DNA from 3 places in the Paenibacillus sp. FSL R7-0179 genome. Region 2 is predicted to be linked to each of the others. Evidence: riboswitches for the same ligand, from Rfam matches in the RefSeq annotation. Region 2 holds a riboswitch; each other region holds the start of a gene.
What was found. Region 2 has a riboswitch for cobalamin ahead of MKX63_RS01970 (anaerobic ribonucleoside triphosphate reductase). Riboswitches for the same ligand answer to the same signal wherever they lie in the genome.

Region 1 (5,242 bases), on a different contig from region 2:
GAGTCGGCCTTATCGTTGACGAATGGGGCACCTGGTATGATGTTGAGCCGGGTACGAACCCTGGCTTCCTCTACCAGCAGAACACGATCCGCGATGCGCTGGTGGCCGGCTTGACGCTGAATATTTTCCACAAGCACAGTGATCGTGTACGGATGGCGAACATTGCCCAGACTGTGAACGTGCTGCAGGCTGTTATTCTGACCGAAGGCGAGAAAATGCTCCTGACCCCGACCTACCATGTATTCAACATGTACAAGGTGCATCAGGATGCAGAATTGCTGGAGCTGACTGTGGACAGCCCGGTATACAGCTATGAGGGAGTGGACATTCCTGAAGTATCGGCTTCCGCTTCTGTAACCGCAGATGGCGTGATCCATGTCAGCCTGTGCAACCTGAACCATGCGGCATCCGCAACCCTGCCATTGGAGCTGCGCGGACTGGCTGGTCAAGCATTCGTAAGCGGTACTACTCTGGCTGGTGCTTCCATCGATGCTCATAATACTTTTGAGCAGCCGGAAGCTGTAACACCGCAGGCATTCAGCGCCTTCAAGCTTGAAGGGGATACGCTGACTGTAGAACTGCCTCCGATGTCGGTAACCGTTCTGGAAATTACGCCGAAGGCGTAAGGAACGCAGGATGACAACGACTTCAACCTGCAAGGGATGCCGGGAGGAGTACAAGGTGACGGAAGCGCAGATTGCCCGCATTCTGGCCTCCTCCATGTTCAATCCCGGCAATTCAGCTTCCGACGAGGTCTATGCCGAGCGGCTGGCGATCTGCGGGACCTGCCCGAAGCTGCAGGATGGCGTGACCTGCACCGCCTGTGGCTGCATCATTCCTGTCGTGGCCCGGCTGAAGGCCCGCAGCTGTCCGCTGCCGGGCGGCGGAAAGTGGCAGCCGGTGGTGGAATGACGGCTCATACCTGACGCTTAACGGCAAGGACCGGCTAAATAGATAGGCTAGAAGCCGCTCTTGCCATATGAGGCGGATCGATCAACGAAAGCTCCTCGAACCTGCACAATGTGCGGTTGGAGGGGCTTTTTTGCGTTGTGGAGGTGAGAGGAAAGGGGGGGAGAAGGAAATGTGAGAGGGATAAATCCCTCTAATGCGGCGGGAAGTGGGCTGGGTGAGGAAATGAGAGGGATAAATCCCTCTAATGCGGCAGAAAGTTGGCTGGATGAGGAAATGAGAGGGATAAATCCCTCTAATGCGGCGGGAAGTGGACTGGGTGAGGAAATGAGAGGGATAAATCCCTCTAATGCGGCGGGAAGTGGACTGGGTGAGGAAATGAGAGGGATAAATCCCTCTAATGCGGCGGGAAGTGGACTGGGTGAGGAAATGAGAGGGATAAATCCCTCTAATGCGGCGGGAAGTGGACTGGGTGAGGAAATGAGAGGGATAAATCCCTCTAATGCGGCGGGAAATGGACTGGGTGAGGAAATGAGAGGGATAAATCCCTCTAATGCGGCGGGAAGTGGGCTGGGTGAGGAAATGAGAGGGATAAATCCCTCTAATGCGGCGGGAAGTGGGCTGGGTGAGGAAATGAGAGGGATAAATCCCTCTGATGCGGCGCGGGAAGTGGACTGGGTGAGGAAATGAGAGGGATAAATCCCTCTAATGGGGTGGAAAGTGTGCTGGAGGAGGAAATGAGAGGGATAAATCCCATAGGTGGGGGAGAAGTTAGCTGGTTGGCTAATGGGTGGTACACTAATGCACCTGAATCAGCCGAAAGTGGGCGATGAGCGGAAATGAGGAGTATTGGCTCCAAAAGTAGCTGAAACAAAAACCAACCTAATTAGTCTAACTAATCAATCTCCCCTACCTACCTACCTACCTACCTACCTACCTACCTACCTACCTACCTACCTACCTACCTACCTACCTACCTACCTACCTACCTACCTACCTACCTACCTACCTACCTACCTACCTACCTACCTACCTACCTACCTACCTACCTACCTTCTAAACACCCTAAGCAAGCCTTTATATAGAACCCGGCAAATCTGCCACACCATCCGTATAAAACAGCTCAAACACCAGGTCCTCATTGTAATTACCGAAGCCTTTTCCGAACAGGGTGAGACCGCCGATGTGCTCGGCATCCTCCTCGACAGAGAGCCGGAAGGTCCATTGTTTGTTGCGGATGCCAACCTGATCGAGGGTGACCTCCGACAGCTTTTGCCCGTCCATGTAGGTACCCGTCTGCGTAATCCGCAGCTGCTTGAGCAGGCCGTATTGATTGGTGAGTGCGGGCCACCAGGCCGGAGTGTATTTTCCCGGATTATCTCCGTAGTCACCGGGGCTGGTCCAGAAGCCGAGCGATTGTCCGTTCAGCGTGAAGGTAATATCCGACGGCCAGTTGTTGTTGATCGACGGGGCCTCCGAGGCAATCTCCATCGTGATGGCAAGCTCCTCCGGCTGCTGGCTGGACAGCAGGAAATTCGGGATTTTATACTCAACGAACCCCTTGCCGAACCAGAGAATCCCGGCATTCACCCGCTCCTGGTCCCAGAAATAACGGGGATCGTCAAAGTGCCCGATGACCCTCTCCGTCGTAGACAGTCCGCAGGTAGGCTCAATCTGGAAGTCGGAATAATGCCCCACCGGGATATCCTTGCGGTATCCCCTGCGCGGAGTCCGGGCCTGCCTTGGAAAAATAATCTCTGCCCCGTCGGCAGCCAGTGTACAGATCTTCTGCAGTCCGCTTTTGCCTGGAGCCATGTGGCTGCGGATCAGCCCGGCAGCTTCGAGCTTGCGCACATGCATGGTCATAATTGCACTGCTGAGCTTGAGGGCTGCAGCCAGCTCCTTCACGTTCATGGGCTTATCGGACAGCAGCCGCAGCATATGCAGGCGCACGGTACTGGACAAGGCCTCGTACACGGGCAGGGATTGTTCGGTTAGATCGAGTTTCATCGGATGCCTCCACGTTCAGATTGTATAGTTAATAATTATATTACTCAAATAAAATTTCTACAAGCCAAGTTTGTCCGCAGGACAGCTTTTCCAATTTATATCACAGACACGCTGAGCCGGGTCCGTTATGATGTGAGATGAATTAGCGGTGAAACAAGGTGCTCTTGCCGGATGCGGCAAGAGATAACAGGGAATCGGGTGCAAATCCCGAGCGGTCCCGCCACTGTATGGAAGAGCTGCACTTCATGAGGTCACTCGGGAAGCCCCGGGGAAGACGAAGCCTGCGGCGTTTGCATTCCAAGCCAGGAGACCTACCTTGTCTACGCACACCACGACTCTACGCGGATAGGAGCGGTGTACGGATAGGTTAATGAGAAGAGGCGTTCTGCCCTGATGGACCGGAGGAATCTTGAGTGTAGAGAGGATCACCGGTTTATAGCTGCTGGATACAAGGATTCGTCCCATAGTGATGGTACGATGAGAAGCGCCTTGTATCGTTTGGCAGCGGCTGCGCGTTCTATCGAACTTGCCTGCGTACATACACTCCCACCCTTTAGGGTGGGTTTTTTAGTTTTATTATTTTTAACGGAAATCAACAAACATGGAGGGTGACAAATGAAAAAACACAGAGGGTGGAGCTTTGCGGCTCTGGTTGCCGGATTTACGGTGTATTTTATGCTGAATGAACCGGGTACGGCCCGCGCGATGCACATTATGGAAGGGTTCCTGCCGGTTGGCTGGGCGGTGTTCTGGTGGGCGGCGTTTATCCCGTTCTTTGTGCTGGGAATCTTCAAGCTGAGAGCCATGACCCGGGAGAATCCGGAGCTGAAGCTGCTGCTGGGTCTGGCCGGTGCGTTTACCTTCGTTCTGTCTGCGCTCAAAATGCCTTCCGTGACCGGAAGCAGCTCCCACCCTACCGGAACCGGACTTGGTGCGGTAATGCTGGGACCGATGCCCATGAGCGTGATCGGCTCGATTGTGCTGCTGTTTCAGGCGCTGCTGCTGGCGCACGGCGGGATCACTACGCTTGGAGCCAATGCGTTCTCGATGGCGGTGGCGGGTCCTTTTGCCGGATATGCAGTGTATAAGCTGATGATGAATATGCCGGACCGCGAAAAGCTGGCCCTATTCTGTGCGGCTGCGGCGGCTGATCTGAGTACGTATGTAGTGACTTCCGTTCAACTGGCGGTGGCTTTTCCGGCGGCGGATGGCGGTGTAATGGCTTCTTTTCTTAAATTCGGGGGAATCTTTGCCGTGACGCAAATCCCGCTGGCCATCAGTGAAGGGCTGTTGACGGTACTGCTGTGGAACTGGCTGAAATCGTATAGCCCGAATGAATTGTCGCTGCTGAAACGCAAGGTGAACGGAGGAAGAGCCTAATGAGCAATAAATGGAAAAATGGATTGATGCTGCTGGTCGTTATTCTGCTTGTCATTCTGCCGCTGCTGCTGGTTAACGGGGAATTCGGCGGGGCCGATGATGCGGCTGAAGGTGCGATTACTGAGATTAATCCTGACTATGAGCCGTGGTTCAAGCCGCTGACTGAGCTCCCGGGGGAGACGGAGAGTATGCTGTTTGCATTGCAGGCAGCGATTGGTGCCGGTGTGATCGGCTATACCCTGGGGCTGCTCAAGGGCAAGCAAGGCGGGACGAAGCAGCATAGCAGCAAGTGATCCGGCGGATTGATGTTCTCTCTTACAATAATGCTCTGCGCCAGTTATCCCCGATGTGGAAAAGCTCGTTCGCAGCCCTGATGTTCCTGCTCTCTTACACCGTACATCCGGTACTGCAGGCTGCAATCACCCTATGGATGATGTACTGGTGTGTATTACAGGCCCGTATTCCCTTCCGTGCTTATGGCATGCTGCTCGGCACAGCGCTGCTGTTCTACGCGCTTAGCGTACCGGCGCTGCTCGTGGAATTCGGGCATCCGGCAGCGGGAGAGGCAGGAATATTCCCGCTTCCTGGACTGAACCTGCCGGTATATGTTACAGCGGCCGGGCTTCAGCGGGCCGGAGAGCTGCTGGCCAGAATCTCTGCCTGCATGAGCTGTTTCTTTTTCCTGATGTTCACTACTCCGTTCAGTGAGCTGCTGCAGGTGCTGCGCAGGCTGCGGATGCCGCAGATTGTTCTGGAGCTGATGCTGATTATGTACCGCTTCTTATTCCTGCTGAGTGATGCAGCGCATGGCCTGCTGCTGGCCCGCAGGCTGCGCGGAGGCCGGCGGGGCTACATGGCCAGACTTCGGGAGACTGCGGCTATGGCAGGAGCGCTGTTCGGCAACACGATGCACCGTTATTACGGATTGTCGCAGGGGCTGCTG
Region 2 (5,242 bases):
GCATTCCCGCTGCCCGGACCATCGCGGAAGCCTTCTCAAAGAATGGAATTAACCTCGTTACATCGTCGATGGAAGGGCTGGGCGGAAGCGGCGCTGACGGGGTGATAATATATTGAATTCCCAGCTCCGCCGCGTACTCGATCTCCCTGGCCAATGCCCGCTCCATCTGTTCCAGGCTGCTGAAGTCCAGACCCACATGCGCCGAAGGCGCTGCAAGACCCAGTTCATCCAGCCTGCGACGAAGTACCCCGGCAGCTACGCCGAAATATCCGGCGAATTCCACCACCTGGTATCCCATCTCTGCTACCTTGCCCAGTGTGCCAAGGAAATCCCGCTCCGTCTGGTCACGCAGTGTATACATTTGAATTCCGATCTGCCGCGCTGCTTCTGCCATGAAGAATCCGCTCCTTATCATCATTTCTGGTTGGATACTATATTCACTCTATTTCCCCTGAAGCTTGCGCTCTACGGATTCCAGCTTGCTGCGGCTGGTGGAGGTCTTGTCGCGCCGATCGTCGATCTTGAGCGAGGTGGAGACTCTCTGCGCCCCGGCGGTGAACGGCGACTCATGCAGCGCTTCTACCGCAGCCAGAATCCGCCCCACCGGTCCCTCAATAATCGTACCCATAGAAGTTAGCTCATACGTAATGCCCTCCACCGTCTCCAGCACGCGCTGCATCTCGGCCACATAGCTGCTAAGGCTGGTGCTGCCTGTCCCAATCGGAATAACGGTCACTTCGCCAATTGCCATTGCTATTTCCCTCCCTAAAGTATCTGGTGTGCCTGCCGCTTACTTATTCCCTTATTGTAACGCTTCGCCAGGCTCGCCACAAATCACCTGCACCCTCTCTTTTCTATTAATATCCGTCAAAATGATTACCAGGATTAGACGCACTCTATTTATGGATTCTTTGTGGCGTATTTTCGGAGATTTTATGAAAAATTCAAGGCAGATTTAGAGGAAAGTTGTGGATTACCTGTGGACTAACTGTGGATCAGCTGTGAGTAAAAGCGCCGAACCCGCTCCCCGTGCGGGATTGCAAAAAAACATTTACAAACACAATATATTGCGGTAGCTTTAATAGATAACAACAAAATATAGTAGAAACAGGTGTTTCACCCCTAGTAATAGAGGTGAGACTTAATAGGGAAGCGCGGTGCAAAACCGCTGCGGTCCCGCCACTGTAACCGGATGCTCCCAGGGTGCGATACCCAGGGCCGCATTCTCCGGCTAATTGCCACTAAGGGGCGGAATAAGCCCCCCGGGAAGGCGCTGGAGGAGTTGCCGGAAGCCAGGAGACCTGCCTGTTTCGGCGGCACCGCTTAGACTCCTGCGAGGAACAGGGGAGGTGCCCGTATGCGGCCTGCTATTGCAGAGTTAGCCTTCCGTCAATCGGGCCAGAGGCTGCCGATACCTGAGGACGATCGCGGATTATCTTCAGGTATCGGCTCTGCGGAATATACAAGAACTGGCGTAAGCTATTGCCCCGTTTCTGCTCGTATGTTCTACCCAGACCACAGGCAAATTTCCGCTTTCCGGAGCTTTGCATCCTGCATTCGGGCATTTCCGGCCTTCCCGGCCGGGGGTGCTTTTTTAACGCTTACAATACCCGAGAGGAGAGAGTTATATAATGACGCTGCTGGAGAAACGTTATAACGAAGGACAAGCTGCACAAGAGGTTCTATTGGAAGAGGTCATTCATCTGGGACGGGATATTATCGACAGCCGGGATCTGGATCTGCTGCGCGAGAACGCCAACCTGAACGGGGAGAGCTTCTCCGGCAAAATGAGCAAGTTCGGCAGTGAGTACTCCAAATGGTATGCCCGCAACTTCACCATGCCGCCACAGCTGGTACAGGCTACCCTGGATAATGTCGTCTATGTACATGACCTTGATCAATACGCCATTGGAACCACGAACTGCATCTTTATTCCGTTTGAACGGCTTCTCCGTGAAGGCTTCAATACCGGCAACGGCAGCGTACGGCCTCCCAACTCGATTATGACGGCGATGTCGCTGGTGGCGATTATTTTCCAGTCGCAGCAGAATGCGCAATACGGCGGCGTATCCGCCAACAAGCTGGACTATGATCTGGCCCCTTATGTCACCAAATCCTTCTCCAAGCTCTTCCGCAAAGGTCTGGAGTATTTCGAGGAGAATGCAGAGGTGTCTGGGCTTGGGGAGATTACGATGAGCCGCAGCGATCTGGCCGAGCAGTATCCGCGCGCCTTCCGTTTTGCCCTTAAGGAGACGCAGAGCGAGACCCTGCAAGCCGCAGAGAGTATGGTACATAACCTGAATACGATGTCCAGCCGCTCCGGCGGCCAGATTCCTTTTACCAGCATCAACTACGGCACCTGCACCTCCCCGGAGGGGCAGCTTGTGATCAGCTCGCTGCTGACGGCCACGATGAATGGACTGGGCAGCGGGGAGACGCCGGTGTTCCCGATTCAGATCTTCAAATGCAAGCAAGGCATCAACCAGCAGCCGGGTGATCCTAACTACGAGCTGTTCCTGAAGGCAGCGGAGTGCTCGGCGCGCAGATTGTATCCGAACTTCGCCAACCTGGACGCTCCGCTGAACATGCAATATTATGATCCGGCTGACCCGGATACCGAGTTCGCTACGATGGGCTGCCGCACCCGTGTGCTTGGAGACCGCTTCGGACGCAATCACTGCTCCGGCAAAGGCAACCTGTCCTTCAACACACTCAACCTGGTGCGTCTTGGACTGGCCCACGGCACGATAACCGGCCGCCGCCTCGCTGCTGATGAAGAAGGGTTCTTCGACGACCTCAATCACTATATGGATATTGCGCTCGACGGTCTGCTGCACCGCTTCCGCATCCAGGCTTCCCAGAAGGCCAAAGCCTCCGATTTCATGATGCGGGAAGGCGTCTGGGAGGGCGGCGAGCAGCTTGCCCCCGATGACAGTGTAGGCGAACTGTTGAAGCACGGCAGTCTGTCGCTGGGCTTCATTGGAATGGCAGAATGCATGAAAGCCATGTACGGCAAGCACCACGGCGAAGATATGGAGATCCATGCCAAGGCTGTAGCCATCGTCCGCCATATGCGTGAATATTGTGACCGCAAGAGCGAGGAGCTTGATCTCAACATCACCTTGTTCGCAACACCAGCTGAAGGTCTCTCCGGCAAGTTCACGAAGATTGACCGCAAGGTGCTCGGCTCTATCCCTGGGGTAACCGACCGTGAATACTATACGAATTCGTTCCACATTCCGGTCTACCATGAACTGAGCGCAGCCAAGAAGATCAGCCTGGAAGCTCCGTTCCATGAATATTGCAACGCCGGAGCGATCTCCTATGTCGAGCTGAACGGCAATGCCCGGAGCAACCCGTCAGCCTTCGTCAAAATCATCAAATACGCGCTGGAGCAGGATATCAGCTACTTCAGCATTAACCATCCGATTGACCGCTGCTCCGGCTGCGGCTATGAAGGGGTCATCGGCACGAATTGCCCGACCTGCAATGCCCATGAGGATACCACCCATATCCGCCGTCTGCGCCGGGTTACCGGGTATCTGACCGGCGACTATCAGACCCGCTTCAATGCTGCCAAGCAAGCCGAAGTCCGGGACCGTGTTAAGCATCTATGAACATCTGCGGATATTACCCGGAGTCGATTAATGAAGGCGAGGGCCTGCGGGCCGTCCTCTTCATCAGCGGCTGCCGCCACCGCTGCCCGGGCTGCTTCAACCCGAAGACCTGGAACTTTAGCTTCGGGGAAGTCTTCACCCCGGAGCGGCGGCGCGAGATCATAGAGGAGATTGCAGGCAATCCGCTGCTGGACGGCTTGACGCTGGCGGGCGGGGACCCTTTTTTCTCGGCTGAGGAGGCCGCAGACTTCATTCACGAGCTGCGCACCGAGCTGCCGGGCTTCCCGGTCTGGATCTATACCGGCTATACGTACGAGGAGCTTACGGCTTCGCCGGGCTCTGCGGAATGGAAGCTGCTGGCCTTGTGCCAGGTCGTGATCGACGGACGGTTCGTCGAAGAGCTCAAAGACCTTACCCTCTCCTACCGGGGAAGCAGCAACCAGCGCATTATCGATATTCCGGCGAGTCTGGCGGGAGATTCGGTTGTTCTGTGGGAGCCGGAGCTGAGCTTTCAAGGGGTATGAAATTTAAATGTAAAAAGGCACTAAACGCCCGAAAGCGGGTGGTTTAGTGCCTTTTTGTGAAACGGGACAGATTGAACCGCCAGCATCCGCTATTCTGCGTCTCTTGATTGCCCTGCCTTGCGCCCCACCTTATGCTCTGTCTCTTCCGCCAGCTCTTCCAGCACGCTGTCCAGGCGCAGCTTCAGCTCTTCCGCCAGCTCAACGACGCCCTGGTCGTTACGCACCGCCTGGGAGTCTACGGCGTAGACGCCGCCAAGAATGTAGCGGGCGCCAAGCACGGACAGTACCGGCTTCAGCGCATAGTCTATCGCCAGCAGATGCGCGAGACTTCCGCCCATGAAGAGCGGCAGGACGATTTTACCGGCCAGCCCTTTTTGCGGCACCAGATCCAGGAAGGTCTTCAGCACTCCGGTATAGGAGGCCTTATACACCGGACTAACTACAATTACCGCGTCGGCCTCCGCCACCAGACCATTCGCCTTGACGATCGCTTCGCTCTCGAACTTCGTGTGAATCAGATCCTCCGCCGGAAGCTCTGCCACATTGATCCGCTCCACTTCATACCCGCGCTCCCGCAGGGCACTCTCTGCATACTCAATCACGGCATTGATCCGTGAGACCAGGGAGGGTGTTCCGTTAATTACGACTATTTTGGCCATTTCCGCACCTCTTTTGTCCGTATAATAGGATAAACCGGGTTACTTTCCCGGGCATCAATACTTTAAATTAGTAATAATCCTAGCAGACTACACGGAATATTGTCAAACCTCAATTTGCTTGCAAACTGCTACCGCTCTGGTTATAATAAACGGCAAACCTATATCCCGACCAGGCCAACGACCGGCATCCAACCGCGAGGCGTCTGCGACCGGAGCAGCTTCCTGTTCCCTAAGTTTACCGGGTTTCGCCCGTTACCGCGAAGACCAAAGAGGGCCTTATTCCGCACATTTTAGTTGCATGATGTGAATGAGGTCAACCTGGGTGGCACCGCGAGCTGACGCTCCTCGTCCCATGGATGAGGGCGTTTTTTGCGTTTTTTTACCCACACTTAAGGAGCGGATGCAGATGCTGGATATGAATTGGATCAGGGAGAATGAGGAC
Region 3 (5,242 bases), on a different contig from region 2:
AGGGCTTCCTCCAGTGACCAGGTCAGCAGCACTTTAAGCAGCGTCATTCCGTCTGTCATTCTTTTCTTAAGGCTTCCCGTACCGGTATCTACGCCGCGCAGACGCTGGATCTGCGTAATCTGGCGCAGCCGCCGCTGGAACAGCGGCACGAACCGGATGGCCATCAGCGTCAACAGCGCCATTCTTGGCGCAGCCGCCGCGAACAGGTACATGAATTTATCAGTGGTTACCGTGTAATTGTAGGATAGAAACCAGATAAAAATAGTAAGCAGCATTGTCATCATCATCAGTCCATACAGCACAGCTTCCAGTGTAATAGGCTGATCCAGCCAGTAGAACAGAATATGCGCTCCTCTATGCGAGAACAGCGGGTTCAGCAAGGCTACGGAAGCTGCCATCAGCAGCATAAAAGGCAAGCCGCGCACAAGCAGCCGCCCTTGGCCCTGTAACAGCAGCAACGCCAGCAGCCCGGCTATCTCTGTGGCCAGAAATAACGGATGGAAGACCAGCAGGGCGAACAGCAGCAGCCCTGCATAATACAGCAGGGCTACTACCGGATGCATGGAACGGAAGCCGCTGCTCATGGCGTTTTGGCCCCCAGGTCTTTGCCCAGATCAAGCGTATACAGCCACTCGATGGTATCCCCGGGCTCCACGATCCAGCTGCCCGCAGCCTTGGACGGAAATTCTCCATTGACCTTGTACATCCAGCCGCTCTCTGCCCCGTGGTCACTCTCGTACAAATTATCTATACCTTCCACGTAAGCAAACGCTTTGCTGCCCTGATATTCCATCTGGATCTTCTGCTCCCGCGTAATCCGCTTCAGCAGGTCCAGCACACTCTCGCCCTTCTTGATCTCATACTGGGCGGCGGCCAGAATCACGCCATGCTCCTCATCTCCGGTAATGGAGAGGGTGACCGCGTGGTCCGGCTTGGGCGTGGCTGCCGGAGCGGGCTTGGGGGTCGGCGGCTTGGGTGTGGCCGCCGGAGAATGTGTGGCGGCCGGTGGCTGCGTCGCCGCTACGCCTGGCGACGCGGGCTTGGCGGGCTCGCTTGCGCCCGCCGGTGGCTGCGCCGCCGCTGCGCCTGGCGGCGCCGGGGTCTTGGCGGGCTCGCTTGCGCCCGCCGGTGGCTGCGTCGCGGCTGCGCCTGGCGACGCCAAGGGCTTGGCGGGCTCGCTTGCGCCCGCCGTTGGCTGCGCCGCCGCTGCGCTTGGCGGCGCTGGAGCTGCCGTACCTTCCGCAGGGGCGGAGGGTACGGCAGTGCCCTCAGCGGCTCCCGGCAGCGGAGCCGCTTCGTCTCCAGGCCGCGGCGTCTGCGCGGCCGGGGTTCCGGCGGGCGGCTGCGTACCGCCGCCTGCCTGATCCGGCTGCGCTGAGGAGCAGCCGGGGAGCAGCAATACCATCAGCAGGAGAAGCAGCGGAGCCAGCCTTCCCCGGCCTCTTTTGACTAGATTGAACATTACCTGCACACCTCCACAAAAAGGGAAAAGAACGGGGGCAGTCAGCCTGTTCCCCGTTCCTTCATACACCTTATGCTTACTTTTCAACACATATCCAAACAAATTCCAAGCAAATCCGTCACTCTAACGAGTCTTCAGCGCTTCAGCAACCCTATACGCCTCAACGGCTCATCAGCACGGATGCTTTAGTTGGATTTTCTACACTTAATTATCCTGATTACGCATCTGGCAGCCATTAGTTGGATTTACAGCATCTAATTTAGCCCATACCTCAACCTTCTGCAGCTTCAGCCCTGAATAAGTGTCATTTATCCAACTAGCTCCCGCTCTACAGCAAATTAGACCAAGTTAGATGTCATTTATCCACTTATCGTTGGCCCCAGCATGCAGTACCAGCGTGCAATACCAGCATACAGTACAGTCAGCTCCCTACCAACTAAGAACTATGGCAACCTAACCGCTACGGCAGCAGCCATCTCACGAGTTACGACAGCAGCAGGCTCGAATGCGCCGCCGGTGCCGCTCATATATCCAAGTCCCGTTACCGTACGGACAGCGGACAATGCATAGTCACTAATTTTATCTTCGTCGCTGAACTTACCCGCGCCTGCTCCGGCTTCCGCTCCAGCTGCATCCAGTTTAAAAGCTCTAACCATCATCACAGCCATATCCTGGCGCGTAACCAGCCCGTCCGGTTTGAACGCCGTGGCTGTCACGCCGCTAATGATTCCAAGCTCTTTTGCCCGGTTCACTGTTCCATAATACCATGTACCGGCCTTAACATCACTGAAGGCCCCAGCGGAAGACGCCGCAGACGGCTCGTTCCCGGTTAAGCGCAGCAGCAGTGCTGCAAATTCAGCACGGGTAATATTCTTTTTCGGTGCAAACATCAGACTGCCTTCACTCACACCATTCATCAGCTTGCGGTCATACGCCGTGTATACAGACTCCAGCGCCCAAGGCGAAATCGACTTCACATCGGCAAAAGCCGGACGGTCCGCCGCAGCAGAAGCCACCGTTACCGGAACCGTATGACGGACGATGGCCGGGGTTTTATCCTTCAGATATCCCGTAACCGTCAGGGTATATTTATTCGCCGGAAGACCACCAGCAAGAGCAGCCACGCCCGCAGCATCTGTAACTGCTGTTTTGCCGCCGATGGTTACCTGTACGCCTGCTGCCGGTGAAGTTACCGGATCGGAGGTGAAGGTCGCCTCATTCCAGACCCATTGCTTCTGGGTTACCTGCACCTTCAGATCTTGTCCAGGCTGCGGCTGTGCGGGAGTCACGGTTACGGCATCAACCACCTGCGTGTTGTCTCCGCCATAATAGACCACGATGCGGTCATTCTCCTCCAGTGCGAAGTCGCCCATCCCTACACTTGGATAGATCCATGCTCCGCCGCGCGCAACCACATACATCCAGCCGTCATATCCGCCAAAAGTACCTGCAATCACGCCGCCGATCCCCGTCACATAATTGCCTGCTTCATTGACCAGGACCAGGCGCTTGGCTGCTGCTGTCTTTTCCAGTGCTTTAAGCACATTTCCAGCATACACGCTGCCCTCAGCCAACGTTCCATTCGGACCTTCAACTGTAACCGCGACACTTACCTGAGGATTCTTCACAGGTGTGCCGCTAAAATCAAAGAGCTTACCGCCTGTACCAAACAGCTTGTACGCTACCAAAGCCTCCAGTGCCTGCTCCGTGGAGAGCGGATTGGAGCTGCCGCCCGCAGTGTGGACGAATCCGCCATCCTTTGCACTGAAGCTCAGCAGCTTGCTGACCAGATTAATCTGGCCTTTGGTATACTCTGCTCCTGCCGGATCAATGCCGAAGGCAGACAGACCGATAATGGCCTGAGCTACACTCTCGCTACTGTCGCCATATCCGCCGTTCTTGTCCTGTGCCTTAGACAACCAGGCGGCTGCCCGCTGACCAGCAGTATTCACGGCTGCTTCCTGCTTGTGTCCAGCCAGTGCATTCAGCGTCATCGCTGTCATATCCGGATCACTCGCACCCGTGGTCAGGGTGAAGCCGCCGTCCGGGTTCTGCTTGGCCAGAATCTCTGCCAGCAGCTTAGATTGTGTCCATTTCGCATTTGCCGGGATGGTATAACTGCCGGAATCCAGAGCCAGCAGTGCATAAACCGGATTATTCAGCGTCTGGCCAGTGATTGCATCGTGATTGTAGAGCTTCTCAATCAGGTTGTAGCCTGCCACCTTCTCAGGGTCGCCGCCCAGTGCCTTAACGGCAAGCGTGATCCGGGCATAATCCGTAGCTCTGGCAAAAACACCCTTAGCCTCACTCACCTTAACCTCAAGCGCCTTCAGATAGCTGGAAGGTACCTTGTAGCCTGCTTGTGCAAGGCCAATCGCCTGCCAGTCGGACTGGACTCCGTTCTTCAGCATGAATTCCGCAGTAGCATAGACCGCAGCGGTTACGCTGGCTGCCTCACTTGCGGGCAGAGCAGATACCGCTGGTGCGGAAGTTCCGCCTGCCTGTGCAGCAGCAGCTTGTCCTGCTGGGGCTACAGCTGCTCCCAGCAGTGCAAAAAGCATGATAACAGCAAGTCCCAGCCGTGTGAACCTGGATGATAGAGAATGGTTCTTCATAACTAACCTCTTTCCTGAAATAGAATGGATAAATCCTGCTTTCTCTGCACACAGAGCAGCAACCTAAAGACCGCCCTGTGCAGGGCGGCCGGGGAAGAACTTTCGCATAGGGCGGCTGAAGGGAGCCGGTTGCTCTCCCACATTACATACAATACAGCGCATACAGCCCTCGCCAATATCAGATATCAGCCTCTGCTTCCACATTCTTACCCCCGAAGAATAGAAACAACAATGAAAAAGGCAGGTCTCCTGGCTCATACTTCACCGCTTCCCCCGCCTTCCCATCCGCTTAGCAGACAGTGGCTCCTCAGGAGTCGCTCCGTATTTACAGTGGCGGGACCGCGCCGGACTTGCACCGGGCTTCCCTTTTAAGCAGATTCTTCTATTAGACATAGCCCTGCCAGCTTCTGCTGGCGACAGCGCGCGGTCTCTAAGGCAATCTGCACCTTTTCCTCAAGCTTATTAAATTTTAATATTCTCAAACCATCATATCGACTATTCCCCTGTATGTCTATAGACAAGCTATATCTATTCCACCTCCCCCAAGACTCAGCCCATTCCGCACAAAAATCCTGAACAGCACATGCCCTCCCCGGCACATCGTACTATTCAGGACTATAAAAAGTTACTCTTCTGCTGCTGATCAAGACGTTGGTCTGCTGTAATCAACTCGATGGCGAACCTATGGAAACCTCGGCAGAAGGCCGATTGTATTCCGTACATCAGAATTAGTATAAAAGCAGCCGTTAACGCATTCTGTTGCACTCCATACCACCGATTACAGCAAATTCCCCTCAGCCGGGCCAAATCCCAAAAATCTACTGCACCAAATACAACAGAACGCCATATAAGGCTCAACATGCCTCATTCTAGTGTACAAAGTTCAATTGAGCAGCTTCTTTCGGACATAAGCATAACTATCTTCTACATTTCACATATTTCAGCCTGCCATACCCATTCTACCGTAATGTGCCAAACTAGCTCCCCACGTTATGCTTAAATGTAATCTGTACAACTAAACTGTCTGATTTACCGCCAAATGTACCTTTAGCTGTATTTCGTACACCTAAAATGCTTATGTACCCGGCTTTTCGCCCTTTCGGGCAAATTTAGTTGTATGGAATACAATTAAGAGAGGTACGCCTTCTTTTTCACTGTTTTTAGT

Region 1: linked by a shared signal. The riboswitch ahead of MKX63_RS21290 (energy-coupling factor ABC transporter permease) and the one ahead of MKX63_RS01970 (anaerobic ribonucleoside triphosphate reductase) in region 2 are both predicted to bind cobalamin.
Region 3: linked by a shared signal. The riboswitch ahead of MKX63_RS17355 (S-layer homology domain-containing protein) and the one ahead of MKX63_RS01970 (anaerobic ribonucleoside triphosphate reductase) in region 2 are both predicted to bind cobalamin.

The regions. Positions count from the first base shown of each region.
Region 1 is NZ_JBBOCC010000002.1:1,095,127-1,100,368, forward strand. It holds gene MKX63_RS21270 (alpha-N-arabinofuranosidase) at 1-626, shown strand, start outside; gene MKX63_RS21275 (DUF6171 family protein) at 637-912, shown strand; gene MKX63_RS21280 (hypothetical protein) at 1,084-1,599, shown strand; gene MKX63_RS21285 (ArsR/SmtB family transcription factor) at 1,987-2,919, opposite strand; cobalamin riboswitch at 3,059-3,252, shown strand; gene MKX63_RS21290 (energy-coupling factor ABC transporter permease) at 3,535-4,299, shown strand; gene MKX63_RS21295 (energy-coupling factor ABC transporter substrate-binding protein) at 4,299-4,592, shown strand; gene cbiQ (cobalt ECF transporter T component CbiQ) at 4,589-5,242, shown strand, end outside.
Region 2 is NZ_JBBOCC010000001.1:467,119-472,360, forward strand. It holds gene MKX63_RS01960 (sugar phosphate isomerase/epimerase family protein) at 1-394, opposite strand, end outside; gene MKX63_RS01965 (MTH1187 family thiamine-binding protein) at 443-751, opposite strand; cobalamin riboswitch at 1,093-1,323, shown strand; gene MKX63_RS01970 (anaerobic ribonucleoside triphosphate reductase) at 1,632-3,617, shown strand; gene nrdG (anaerobic ribonucleoside-triphosphate reductase activating protein) at 3,614-4,141, shown strand; gene ssuE (NADPH-dependent FMN reductase) at 4,231-4,800, opposite strand; gene serS (serine--tRNA ligase) at 5,207-5,242, shown strand, end outside.
Region 3 is NZ_JBBOCC010000002.1:128,136-133,377, reverse strand. It holds gene MKX63_RS17365 (energy-coupling factor transporter transmembrane component T) at 1-584, opposite strand, end outside; gene MKX63_RS17360 (DUF4430 domain-containing protein) at 581-1,462, opposite strand; gene MKX63_RS17355 (S-layer homology domain-containing protein) at 1,906-4,077, opposite strand; cobalamin riboswitch at 4,300-4,492, opposite strand.